DNA from 4 places in the Agrobacterium sp. NPDC058088 genome. Region 1 is predicted to be linked to each of the others. Evidence: predicted binding sites of a transcription regulator. Region 1 holds the regulator's gene; each other region holds the start of a gene.
What was found. Region 1 encodes LexA, which represses DNA repair genes until DNA is damaged. Its sites were predicted from a motif close to TGTTCNNNNTGTGTTCNG; they were not measured.
Positions count from the first base shown of each region.

Region 2: the regulator LexA is predicted to act here: its motif matches at 1,488-1,505, upstream of ACFVTJ_RS21875 (helicase-related protein).
Region 3: the regulator LexA is predicted to act here: its motif matches at 1,809-1,826, upstream of recA (recombinase RecA).
Region 4: the regulator LexA is predicted to act here: its motif matches at 1,810-1,827, upstream of dinB (DNA polymerase IV).

Region 1 covers NZ_JBHVSU010000002.1:923,405-926,540, reverse strand. Annotated here, with positions in the region: gene kdsA (3-deoxy-8-phosphooctulonate synthase) at 1-415, opposite strand, end outside; gene ACFVTJ_RS09875 (VOC family protein) at 415-1,296, opposite strand; gene lexA (transcriptional repressor LexA) at 1,509-2,231, shown strand; gene ACFVTJ_RS09865 (glutathione S-transferase family protein) at 2,631-3,136, shown strand, end outside.
Region 2 covers NZ_JBHVSU010000011.1:38,050-41,185, reverse strand. Annotated here, with positions in the region: gene ACFVTJ_RS21880 (ubiquinone biosynthesis hydroxylase) at 1-1,285, shown strand, start outside; gene ACFVTJ_RS21875 (helicase-related protein) at 1,736-3,136, shown strand, end outside.
Region 3 covers NZ_JBHVSU010000001.1:669,602-672,737, forward strand. Annotated here, with positions in the region: gene ACFVTJ_RS03300 (pseudouridine-5'-phosphate glycosidase) at 1-668, opposite strand, end outside; gene ACFVTJ_RS03305 (carbohydrate kinase family protein) at 697-1,638, opposite strand; gene recA (recombinase RecA) at 1,885-2,976, shown strand.
Region 4 covers NZ_JBHVSU010000006.1:24,918-28,053, forward strand. Annotated here, with positions in the region: gene ACFVTJ_RS16910 (xanthine dehydrogenase family protein molybdopterin-binding subunit) at 1-720, shown strand, start outside; gene ACFVTJ_RS16915 (NTP transferase domain-containing protein) at 963-1,619, opposite strand; gene dinB (DNA polymerase IV) at 1,847-2,944, shown strand.

The DNA of each region.
Region 1 (3,136 bases):
CGGTTTTTGCAGCTGCGACGAGAAGATCGGTCTGACGGCTGAGGAAGGCTGGAATTTGCAAGACATCCACCACCTCGGAAACGATGGCGCATTGTTCTTCGGTGTGAATGTCGGTCAAAACAGGAAAGCCGAACTCCTTCTTGAGATCGGCGAAAACCTGCATCGCACTCTCAAGGCCAATGCCGCGCTTGCCGGAAAGCGAGGTGCGGTTGGCCTTATCGAAGGAGGACTTATAAACAAGTCCGATTCCCAGCTTGTCGCAAAGCTCCTTCAGCACGCCAGCAATCATGAAGGCATGCTCGCGGCTTTCCATCTGGCACGGACCGGCGATCAGCGAAAAGCGCTCGGCATTGGAGAAGGAAACCTTGCTGGCGCCATCGCCGGCGGTGACTTTGAGATTGTTCGTAACGCTCATCATTTTTCCTCGAAGGCGAAGGCAACGCCCTGACCGGGTGCGGCGGGCACCACCAGACGGCCGCCCGCTTTTGCGCAGAACACGCCATTAGCAGCAAGCACCGCTTCTGTCACGGCAAGATCGTCGGCAGAAAAGACGACGCCCATGCCATGCAATCCGACGTCGCTCCCGGCAGAAAGTCCTAAGGCCAGTCCGCCCAAGTCAGCTTTTTGGGTTAGCCTCACGCGGGCATTGCCGGCAACAAAAACCATGTCTCCACCCGAAGACACCCTACCCTCACAGCCCAACACAGTTTCGATCAGGTGCACCGCCTTCGTGTCGCCACCTGAAAACAGGATAATTTCGCTAAGGCCTGAGACACTGTTGGCGTGACGCTCCAGCGCCGCGCGGTCTCCCGGCAGGGCGCGCAGCCGCTGGCAACTAAAGAGGAAGAAATCCGCCGCCGAACCGCTTGCCGCGAAGGCGAGACGGAAGGCCGCCTCGCTCTGCGATCCGTCTGGCATCCGCACGGGGCGTGAAAAATGGAATACATCGCCAGCCGACACGTCCGACGTCACAAACCTCTCATGGTCTGCAAGGGCATCCTCGGTTTTGGCCACGAGAGCCGAAAAGCCCTCCTGCCCGACTTTTTGCCTGAAGGCCCTGTCCCTGCCTGTGAACACATCGCCGCCGTCCGCAGATGCGTTATATTTAGCCGGATCAGCAATCGCGAGTGGCTCAAGATAGGTATCGTCTTTGAAAAAGACACAGGCATTTCGGGTTCCGAACGGATGCAAAGCTTCCGGTGCGACCGTAAATCCAAGGCTGACAAGGCGCTTTACGGCAATGCCGAGATCTTCCACTGGCAGAACGAGATGATCGATGCGATGTGATTTCATCATGGCCTGTTTTCCTGCGCTGGCACCCCGCCCAAGCATACCTGGACGATTTGGACGTCAGAAGAGCACAATCAGGCGCCATGAAGCAAATCATCAAAACAACAGATAGCAGGTTCACGAAATTTTAGGGGATTGCAGAACACATATGGAACATATAGTGTTCGTTCTGTATTTGTTTCGCGACTTCAACGACGATTCTCAAGGGTGTTTTCCTCATGCTCACGCGCAAACAGCAGGAATTGCTTCTCTTCATTCATGAAAGAATGAAAGAGTCCGGCGTGCCGCCCTCCTTCGATGAAATGAAGGACGCACTCGATCTTGCTTCGAAATCCGGTATTCACCGGCTGATTACCGCACTCGAAGAGCGCGGATTCATTCGCCGGCTACCCAACAGGGCGCGAGCGCTCGAAGTCATCAAGTTGCCTGAGGCTTACACGCCGGGCGCAAGGCCGCAGCGCGGCTTTTCGCCGAGCGTCATCGAGGGAAGTCTCGGAAAACCGAAGGAGCCGGAACCCGCCCCCGCCCCTAAGGCGCCCGCCAACGATTTCGCAGGTGCCGCCACCGTTCCCGTCATGGGCCGCATCGCTGCCGGTGTGCCGATTTCTGCCATCCAGAACAATACCCACGATGTGGCTGTGCCGGTGGATATGCTGGGGTCGGGCGAACATTACGCGCTTGAGGTCAAAGGCGATTCGATGATCGAGGCCGGGATTTTTGACGGCGACACCGTCATCATCCGCAACGGCAACACCGCCAATCCGGGCGATATTGTCGTGGCGCTGGTGGATGATGAAGAGGCCACGCTGAAGCGCTTTCGCCGCAAGGGTGCGTCCATTGCGCTGGAAGCGGCAAACCCGGCCTATGAGACCCGCATTTTCGGACCGGATCGGGTGAAAATTCAGGGCAAGCTGGTGGGATTGATCCGCCGTTACCATTGATGTGGTGACATCGCGCAGAGTCCCTGTCGCGATGGGGCCGTCATAAAAATGGTGCTCCCCTATGAAGTGTCGACTTCTGGGAAAGACTTGGTTTGCCGATGCAGGAACATGCGCGTCATCTGGCCGATGGCGCGTCATTTTTTGAGAATCAATCCTCGCTTTGTTTCCCTGACGCCGCAGGCATAGAGTTGGCTTAACGCGTAAACTCAATCGGCCTTCTGCTTCGCTCAGCATTGTCGCAAGTGCTTTCTGTCTCCAAGCGGTGAGATCGACAGAACTCTTTTCTGTCACCCTCGCTTCCCATTCATCAATGCGGCTTATGGGAGCCATGGATTATTTGCGATATTCCAGAGCGCCTTCGCAGGTGTAGAAATGCGCGTCCTATCGGGGAAAAACGCCATGTACGATCTTTATATTGCCAACAAGAACTATTCCTCATGGTCGTTGCGACCCTGGGTTTTGATGCGCACGCTTGGCATCGCCTTTGATGAAAAACTCATTCCCTTCGGCGAAGGTGTTTCCTTCTCCACATTTTCGCCGACCGGCAAGGTGCCATGCCTTGTCGACGAGGGAGTGACAGTTTGGGAATCACTGTCGATCGCCGAATATCTGGCCGAGAGGCATCAGGGCGTCTGGGCGAGCGACAAGCAGGCGCGGGCCTGGTCACGCTCGGCGGCGAGCGAAATGCATGCGGGATTTTTCTCACTGCGCAATCTCTACCCCATGTCGGTCGGTATCCGGGTAAGACCAAAAGCTGGCGATGCCGGGCTTGCGGCCGATATAAAGCGCATCGATGCGTTGTGGAGTGAAGGTCTCACCAGATTCGGCGGACCTTTTCTCGCCGGTCAGAAATTCACGGCGGTCGACGCCTTCTTCTGCCCGGTGGCGTTCCGTTTCCAGACCTA
Region 2 (3,136 bases), on a different contig from region 1:
GGCTGTAGGAAGACGTCACATGGTCTATAGTGCGCCGATGATGCGTGCACAAGATTTGAGGAGAAGCGCGATGCTGGACGTGGTAGTTGCAGGTGGCGGATATGTCGGTCTTTCCGCTGCTGTGGCAATCAAGCAGGCTGCTCCGCACCTCAATGTACAGGTGATTGAAGCCGCCCCTGATGATGTCTGGAAGAAGGACGTCCGCGCCTCCGCCGTCATTGCGGCGGCCACGCGCATGCTCGATGTTTTTGGCATATGGAACGAGATCGAGCCGGAGGCGCAGCCGATCCACAAGATGATCGTCACTGATTCGAAGACCGCCGATCCCGTCCGACCGGTCTTTCTCACCTTTGACGGCGCCGTGGAGGAAGGCAGGCCTTTCGCCCATATGGTTCCGAACGTTGCGATGGTGGGCGCGCTACGCGGTCTTTGCGAGCGTCTTGGTATTGAAATCCGTCACGGTCTCAGCGTTTCCGGTTTTGCCGTGGGGCCGCAATCGACAGTCATCACCCTTTCCGACGGTTCATCGCTGGAAGCGCGATTGCTCATTGCCTGCGACGGTGTTCGCTCGGCTCTGCGGGATATGGCTGGCATCAAGACGGTGCATTGGGCCTATGACCAGTCCGGTATCGTCACGACCGTGGAACACGAACGGCCGCATGAGGGGTGCGCGGAAGAGCATTTCCTTCCATCCGGCCCCTTTGCCATCCTGCCATTGAAGGGAAACCGCTCCTCGCTTGTCTGGACCGAGCGCACGGCCGATGCCGACAGGTTGGTCGCCTCCGACGATCTTGTATTCGAGGAAGAGCTGGAGCGCCGGTTTGGCCACAAGCTTGGTCCCGTCCGTCCCGTCGGTCCCCGGCGCGCCTTTCCGCTGGGGCTAACGCTGGCGCGCTCCTTCGTCGCGCCACGGTTTGCGCTTGCCGGCGACGCGGCGCACGGCATTCACCCGATCTCCGGACAGGGCCTCAATCTCGGCTTCAAGGATGTGGCGGCACTTGCCGAAACCGTGGTCGAGGCAGACCGTCTCGGTCTTGATATCGGCTCTCTCAATGTGCTCGAGCGATATCAATCCTGGCGGCGTTTCGACACGTTGCGCATGGGTGTAACGACGGATGTCCTGAACCGGCTTTTCTCCAACGATGTTGGCCCCATTCGCATCATGCGCGATTTCGGTCTCGGAGTTGTTGATCGTTTGCCGGGTCTCAAGTCCTATTTCATCGGTCAGGCCGCTGGCACGACGGATGCGAATGCGCCACGCCTTCTTGCTGGCGAGGCGCTTTGACCGAAACCCTTCACCAAGGGGTGAACATCACCCTCTGCAATTGCCGCTTGACAGTCCATTACGGTATTTCCCGATAGTGGAAAGCTGAATCCGGGCAAGGACTTACCCGGATTCACAATCTGGTATGCGTCGCGAATTCTCCAACCAGATGTTGCGGAGAACAAAAACAGAATCGCAACGAGTCAGCGATTCGTATTCGATTCGTTCGCAGACTGTTCCGTAACCGAATCGATTGCATTTTTGCCGGATTCTTTTTGGCGCCTCAAGTATCAGAATATTAATGGAAAATTCGCCTGATAAACCCACTTCCGCTACTTTGCGGGCGAGGCCTATTGCCTTTGTCGGCGGGCGTTGCCATGTGTGGTGCGTGTGCGGCCCTCATCAGGAATGGCGGGCGGTACAGCAAGCAGATGAAGTCGATTCGCGGATGCTACGTTGAATTTTCGCCCCATGATCCTGAGCGGCCGCGGTGTCACGGCCGTTCTCGGCCCCACCAATACCGGCAAGACCCATTACGCGATCGAGCGTATGGTCGCGCATGGCAGCGGTGTCATTGGCCTGCCGCTGCGTCTGCTGGCGCGGGAGGTCTATACCCGTCTGGTCGAAAAGGTGGGCGCGCCCAATGTGGCGCTGATAACAGGCGAAGAAAAAATTGCGCCTCCCAAGGCCAAATATTCCGTATGCACGGTCGAAGCCATGCCGCGCGAGACGATGGCCGCTTTCGTCGCGATCGATGAGGTGCAACTTGCCGGCGATCTTGAACGTGGCCATATCTTCACCGATAGGGTGCTTCATCTGCGCGGGCGGGAGGAAACGCTCCTGCTCGGCGCTGGCACGATGCGCCCTATCCTCGAAAAGCTGTTGCCGGGAATTACAGTGGTGGAGCGGCCGCGCCTGTCGCAGCTTTTTTATGCCGGCCAGAAGAAAATCACCCGCCTGCCGCAGCGAACCGCGATTGTCGCCTTTTCCGCAGACGAGGTTTATGCCATCGCCGAGCTCGTCCGGCGTCAACGCGGTGGTGCGGCCGTGGTGCTGGGCGCGCTTTCGCCGCGCACGCGCAATGCGCAGGTGGGTCTCTACCAGTCGGGCGATGTAGAATATCTTGTCGCGACTGATGCCATCGGCATGGGCCTCAACCTCGATGTCGATCACGTCGCCTTCGCGCAGGACCGCAAATTCGACGGTTACCAGTTCCGAAATCTCAATCCCGGTGAAATCGGCCAGATTGCCGGCCGCGCTGGCCGCCATCTTCGCGATGGTACGTTTGGCGTGACGGGGCGTGTCGATCCGTTCGACGACGAATTGGTGGAGCGGATCGAAACCCACCAGTTCGACGCGGTGAAGGTGCTGCAATGGCGAACGAAAAATTTCGATTTTTCCTCCATCGCCAATCTGCGCGCGAGCCTTGACGCCGCGCCGACGATCCAAGGGCTTTCGCGCGCTCTGCCGGCTATCGACCAGCAAGCGCTTGAATATCTGTCGCGGTATCCTGAAATCATCGACGTGACCACGACGGATGTGCGGGTAGAAAAACTCTGGGAAGCCTGCGCGCTGCCCGATTATCGCCGCATCGCCCCCGCACAGCATGCAGACCTCATTTCCACGCTCTATTTCGATCTCGTCAAGCGCGGGGCGGTGAACGAGGATTTCATGGCCGAGCAGGTGCGCCGCGCCGACCGCACGGATGGAGAAATCGATACCTTGTCTGCGAGGATTGCGCAGATCAGAACATGGACTTATGTATCGAACCGCCCAGGATGGCTTGCCGATCCGACACACTGGCAAGAAAAGACGCGGGAAATCGAGGATCGATTGTCCGATGCGCTACATGAAAGGTTGACGAAACGCTTT
Region 3 (3,136 bases), on a different contig from region 1:
TGTTCGCGGGTTACCTGGAAATTGGCAATCGCCGCCGGGCTGTTGAGCGAAAGCGGGCTCGCCAGGCCCGAGGAACGAGACCAGAAGGCCGGGAATTCTTCCGAACCGAAGGTGACGACGGGTACGCCGTTGGTTTCGAGGACTTCGAGTGTCTTCGGGATATCAAGGATCGCCTTGGCGCCGGCGCAGACGACGATCACTCCGGTCTTGGCAAGCTCGGTCAAATCCGCGGAGATGTCGAAGGTCTCTTCCGCACCCTTGTGCACGCCGCCAATGCCGCCGGTCGCGAAAACGCGGATGCCGGCGCGAGCAGCGGCGATCATGGTCGCGGCAACCGTCGTCGCGCCCGTGCGGCGCTCGGCGATCGCAAAGGCGATATCGGCGCGCGAGACCTTCATGGCATCCGTGGTCTGCGCCAGTGCCTCGAGCTGATCCTTCTCGAGGCCGATATGCAGCGTGCCGTGAATGACGGCGATGGTGGCCGGAACCGCGCCCTGATCACGGATGATCTGCTCGACGCTTTCCGCCATCTCGATATTGCCGGGATAGGGCATGCCATGGGTGATGATGGTCGATTCGAGCGCGACAATCGGCGCACCGCGCTGCTTGGCGGCGGCGACTTCCTGAGAATAGACGATGGGCAGGAGAGGGGAGATGGGGCGGGTCATTTACATTGTTCCAGTTCTTAAAAGCGGTTCATGCCAGTATTTCAGCCTGGGGAACAAGCCCCAACATGGCCTCGACACTGTCTTTTGATAGCTCATGTGAGGTGGCAAAGGGTGACTGCACGGTAATGGCCGCTGCCGCGGCCCCCTGTCTCAGCGCCTCCCTAATTGTTTTTCCCTCGGCAATGGCAGCGAGATAACCGGAAGCCATGGCATCCCCGGCGCCGGTGACGTCCTTCACCTCGCGGATGAGGGGCGGGTGGAGGATCGCTTTTTCCGTTTCGTTGAAGGCCACGACTTCGCTTGCTCCGCGGGTGACCACGCCGCCGGAAAGCCCAGCCTTGCGCAGAATATCTGGCCATTCACGAACGTCAGCCGCCGTCTCGCCGGTGAGCGCGCGCGCTTCCGCCTCGTTCATGAAGAGGATGTCGATATCGCCGAGCGCCGGTTTCAGCTTCACCGCCTTCGCCGGCGAAATCGCTATGGCTGCCAGCGGCTTCTCGCAGGCGCGGGCAACGAGTCCGAGCGCCGTCAGCGTATCCTCGGGCAGGTTGGCGTCGCAGAGCAGGATATCGCTCGCCGTTATCGCCTCGCGCACGGCGCGTATCTTGAGGCGGCGCGGCGTGAAGAGCTTGTAGAGGTCCATATCGGCAAGCGCGATGACGAGATTGCCGTCACGCTCCAGAATGGCGGTGTAGCTTGGCGTGCGCCGGTCGAGGAAGGTGAACGGCGTGTCCTCGACGCCTGCCTGCCGCGCAGCCTCCGCCACCGCTTCGCCTGTCACGTCGCCGCCCCGCGGGGCGATGATGCGGACTTGAAAGCCAAGCCGGGAAAGGTTGCGCGCGGCGTTGAAACCACCGCCGCCTGCCTCCTCCATCCACGAGCCTGGGTTGCTGGCGCCGGGTGCCGTTTCAGTCTCGATCATGCCGCGCCTGTCGATGTGCGCGCCGCCCAGAACGAGTATTTTCTTCACGCTTGCGTTTCCCTCTTTGGCGGATGGTCAGGCCGGACGATTCGGCCTAAACTGACGTCTTCCTGATCTCGCCTCCGGTTGACGGCAAGGGGCCGCGCACAGAAAAACGAAAGCAGAACAAACGACTTATCACTATTTGTTTTCAATATGCTGGCTCAGCCTTGTGAAATGAGAACAAATAGAGTACATACCGTTCCCATACTGCTACATTGCCTGTGCGGCTTCAATAACCTAAAGGTGGTTCGGATGGCACAAAATTCTTTGCGTCTCGTAGAGGATAAATCGGTGGATAAAAGCAAGGCACTGGAAGCGGCGCTCTCCCAGATCGAACGGTCGTTCGGCAAGGGATCGATCATGAAGCTCGGTTCCAATGAAAATGTGGTTGAAGTGGAAACCGTTTCGACGGGGTCACTCAGCTTGGATATCGCGCTCGGCATCGGCGGTCTGCCGAAGGGGCGCATCATTGAAATTTATGGTCCGGAAAGCTCGGGTAAAACGACGCTGGCGCTGCAGACCATTGCGGAAGCCCAGAAGAAGGGCGGCATCTGCGCCTTCGTTGATGCCGAACATGCGCTTGATCCGGTCTATGCCCGCAAGCTTGGCGTTGATCTGCAGGGTCTTCTGATCTCGCAGCCGGATACGGGCGAGCAGGCGCTTGAAATCACCGATACGCTGGTGCGTTCCGGCGCGGTTGACGTGCTCGTGGTCGACTCCGTTGCGGCGCTGACGCCGCGGGCGGAAATTGAAGGCGAGATGGGCGACAGCCTGCCGGGTCTTCAGGCCCGCCTGATGAGCCAGGCGCTGCGCAAGCTGACCGCTTCGATCTCGAAGTCGAAGTGCATGGTCATCTTCATCAACCAGATCCGTATGAAGATCGGCGTCATGTTCGGTTCGCCCGAAACGACGACCGGCGGTAACGCGCTCAAGTTCTACGCCTCGGTTCGCCTCGACATCCGCCGTATCGGCGCGGTCAAGGAACGCGAAGAGGTTGTCGGCAACCAGACCCGCGTCAAGGTCGTCAAGAACAAGATGGCGCCGCCCTTCAAGCAGGTGGAATTCGACATCATGTATGGCGAAGGTGTTTCCAAGACCGGTGAACTTGTCGACCTTGGCGTAAAAGCCGGTATCGTTGAAAAGTCCGGTGCCTGGTTCTCCTATAACAGCCAGCGTCTGGGGCAGGGGCGTGAAAACGCCAAGACCTTCCTGCGCGACAATCCGGATACGGCAAACGAGATCGAACTGGCGCTGCGCCAGAATGCCGGTCTGATCGCTGACCGGTTCCTGCAGAATGGTGGTCCGGATGCCGGCGACAGCGACGGTGACGGTGACGAAGGCTGATATGCAAGAAGGCCCGGACATCGAACGTCTGGCCGCTTTTCTGAAATGAGCTGATTGAAATGAATTGGGCCGTGTGATTTCCCGTCGCATGGTCCTTTTTCTTTGTCGGTGCGCCTTCACCGGTCTCCATGGCTGGACAGGGCTGGATACGGACGATAAA
Region 4 (3,136 bases), on a different contig from region 1:
GGTGTGATCGCCGGAGGTTCGACCCAAACCGCCTCCATTGGCGGCGCGATCATTGCCGCAACAGAAGTCTTCGTAGAGGAATTGATCAAGCTTGCCGGCAATGACTCACCGCTTGCCGGACTGTCGCTTCTCGAAGTCGAACCGAGAGACGGTGGGCTGTCGCACGTCAGCGACAATAGCCGGTTTGAGAGCTACCAATCGATCCTCCAAAGGGCGGGGCGAGAAGAGCTCGTTTGCGAGGCGGAAGCACCTGCACCAGCCGAAATGGAAGCCTTTTCCATGCATTCCTACGGCGCCCAGTTCTGCGAGGTACGCGTTAGTGCTCTCACAGGGGAGACGCGTGTTTCGCGCTTCTTAGGGTCCTTCGATGCTGGTCAGATATTGAACCACAAAATGGCGACCAGCCAGTTCAAGGGCGGGATCATCATGGGAATCGGTCTTGCTCTCACGGAAGAAACCAACTTCGATGAGCGGACAGGCCGTGTCGTCAACGCCTCGCTGGCCGATTACCACGTGCCGGTCCAGATGGATGTACCGTCAATCGAAATCCTTTATACCAACAAGCCCGACCCGCAGGCCCCGATGGGCGCACGGGGTATAGGAGAAATCGGGATAACGGGGGTTGGTGCGGCGGTTGCCAATGCGGTTTATAATGCGACAGGAGTTCGTGTTCGCGACCTGCCCATCACCCTGGACAAGCTGATGGTTGAGCTCGACTGACGCCATTGGCGGCGGCAATCTTCCTGGTGTTTCACCCGGGTAGAAACCATTCGCCGAAATGTCGAGGCCCTATATAGGGCCTCGACCTCAAAATGATGCCTGTGGCTTGGTGTTAACAAAATGCGACGGAGGATGAGCCGTCCGCAACGTGTCCCGATCCAATGAAGCAATGTGGTCTCCCACCCAGCGCGCACCAGATGCATTGAAGATATCCGGCTGCTTGCTCGGGCCCGCCACGGACCTTATCCTTTCAAAACGCCTCCGGCCGCGAGAACCTCCTCGGGCGTATCAACATCCAGACGGGCCGCATCGCCGATATCCAAATCGATGACCGGGGTCCCCGACGTCTCTACGAGGTGCCGCGCCCCGACATCGCCTTCAAGCCGCATGATGAAATCGCTGAGTGACTTCGGAAGGATGACCGGATTTCCACGTTTGCCCCGCGAAACCGCGCGAATGATCGCTTGCCCCGAATGCTGGCGGAAAGAGGAGATCAGGGCGTTGAGGTCGCCGACCGTCACCCCGGGCATATCCGCAAGCATGACGAGAGCGCCATCGGCACCACGCGCTGCTGCGGCTGAATATCCCGCGATCAGCGAGCTCGCCATGCCGGATGCATAGTCGGGATTGCAGATGGTGGTTACCTCCAGCCCCAGAAGTGCTGCCTCTATTTCATACCGACGGTGACCGGTCACAACGATGACGAAGTCCACATCGGCGGAGAGCGCTATTTTCGCGGCACGGCGCACTAGCGGCTCTCCATCGAATTCGGCCAGCAGCTTATGGCCTCCGCCCTCACCCATGCGGCTGGCTTTTCCGGCAGCCAGGATCACTGCCGCGACGGTTGCGGGCGGTTGGTCGTTCTTTGTGTTGTCTCGCAGCGGCGGCGTTACTTCCATTGGCAGTCCTCTTATAGCTACAACTATCGGATCGCGCCTGCGGCCTATCGGTCAAGATGCGATCCAGCATCCAGTTTGGCAAGCTGCAATTCACTTGAGTTGATGACTGAATGCCTGAAGAAGCGACTAATTTCCCTCAGTCGATCGACCAAATATCGCTGGCACTTGGATGCCGCGCCGGAAGATGCTATGTTCCCGTTTCGTTTCACCAGAGACTCTTAATCGCAATGGATCTCGCCTCCGTCTCAACCGTCAGAAAAATCATCCATGTGGACATGGATGCCTTCTACGCGTCGGTCGAGCAGCGCGACAACCCGGAGCTTCGTGGCAAACCCTTGGCTGTTGGCGGAGCGGCTGCCCGTGGCGTCGTCGCAGCAGCAAGCTACGAGGCGCGGGAATTCGGCGTGCGCTCGGCCATGCCGTCAGTCACGGCGGCGCGAAAATGCCCCGATCTGATCTTCGTGAAGCCCAGGTTTGAAGTCTATCGCGCCGTCTCGCAACAGATCCGTGAGATTTTTGCGGACTACACGCCGATCATCGAACCCTTGTCGCTCGACGAGGCCTATCTCGACGTTACCGAAAATCTGAAGCATATGCCTGTCGCCACGGAGATTGCTCTGGAAATCAGGGCCAGGATCAAGGAGGTGACAGGACTGAACGCTTCGGCCGGGATTTCATACAACAAGTTCCTCGCAAAAATGGCGTCCGATCTGAACAAACCGAACGGCCAGGCGGTGATCACGCCGAAGAACGGTCCAGCCTTTGTCGAACAGCTCGCCGTCAAGAAATTCCATGGCGTCGGCCCGGCGACAGCGGAAAAGATGCAGCGGCTGGGGATCGAGACAGGTGCGGATCTGAAGGCAAAGTCCTTGCCTTTTTTGGTCGAGCATTTCGGAAAGTCCGGTCCGTACTTTTATGGCATTGCCCGGGGCATCGATGAGCGGCAGGTCAGGCCGGATCGAGTGCGAAAGTCTGTCGGCGCGGAAGATACGTTTACCGCGGACATTGACGACCTCGAGCTCGCGACGAAAGAGCTCCGGCCGCTTGCGGAAAAGGTCTGGGGCTACTGCGAGGCCAAGGGATTCAGCGGCAAGACGGTGACAGTGAAGATCAAATATTCCGATTTCACCCAGGCGACGCGGAGCAAGACAATTGCCCTCCCCTATTCGGGCGTCGAAAACATCCTCGACGCGGCCAATGCCCTTCTCGCCGGTGTCTATCCGTTCAAGCGACCGGTTCGGCTCCTCGGTGTAACGCTGTCGTCGCTCACCAATGAAAGGGAAGCCGAAGACGAGGAACCGTCGCAACTCGGCTTGGGTTTTTGACCAGAAAATCTGCCTTCGTCACTATGTGATTAAAGTGAAGTGCCCGACCGCCAATTCGAAGCCACGCGGTCCGCCGATCCTGGCAGCTCAATTGCAAAGAACGATGGTGACGGCGTTGCAGATCAACTATGAAACAACCTTGCATTTTATTAGTAAAGCGGATTGCATGCTCTTCAATAGAGCAACGCGAGA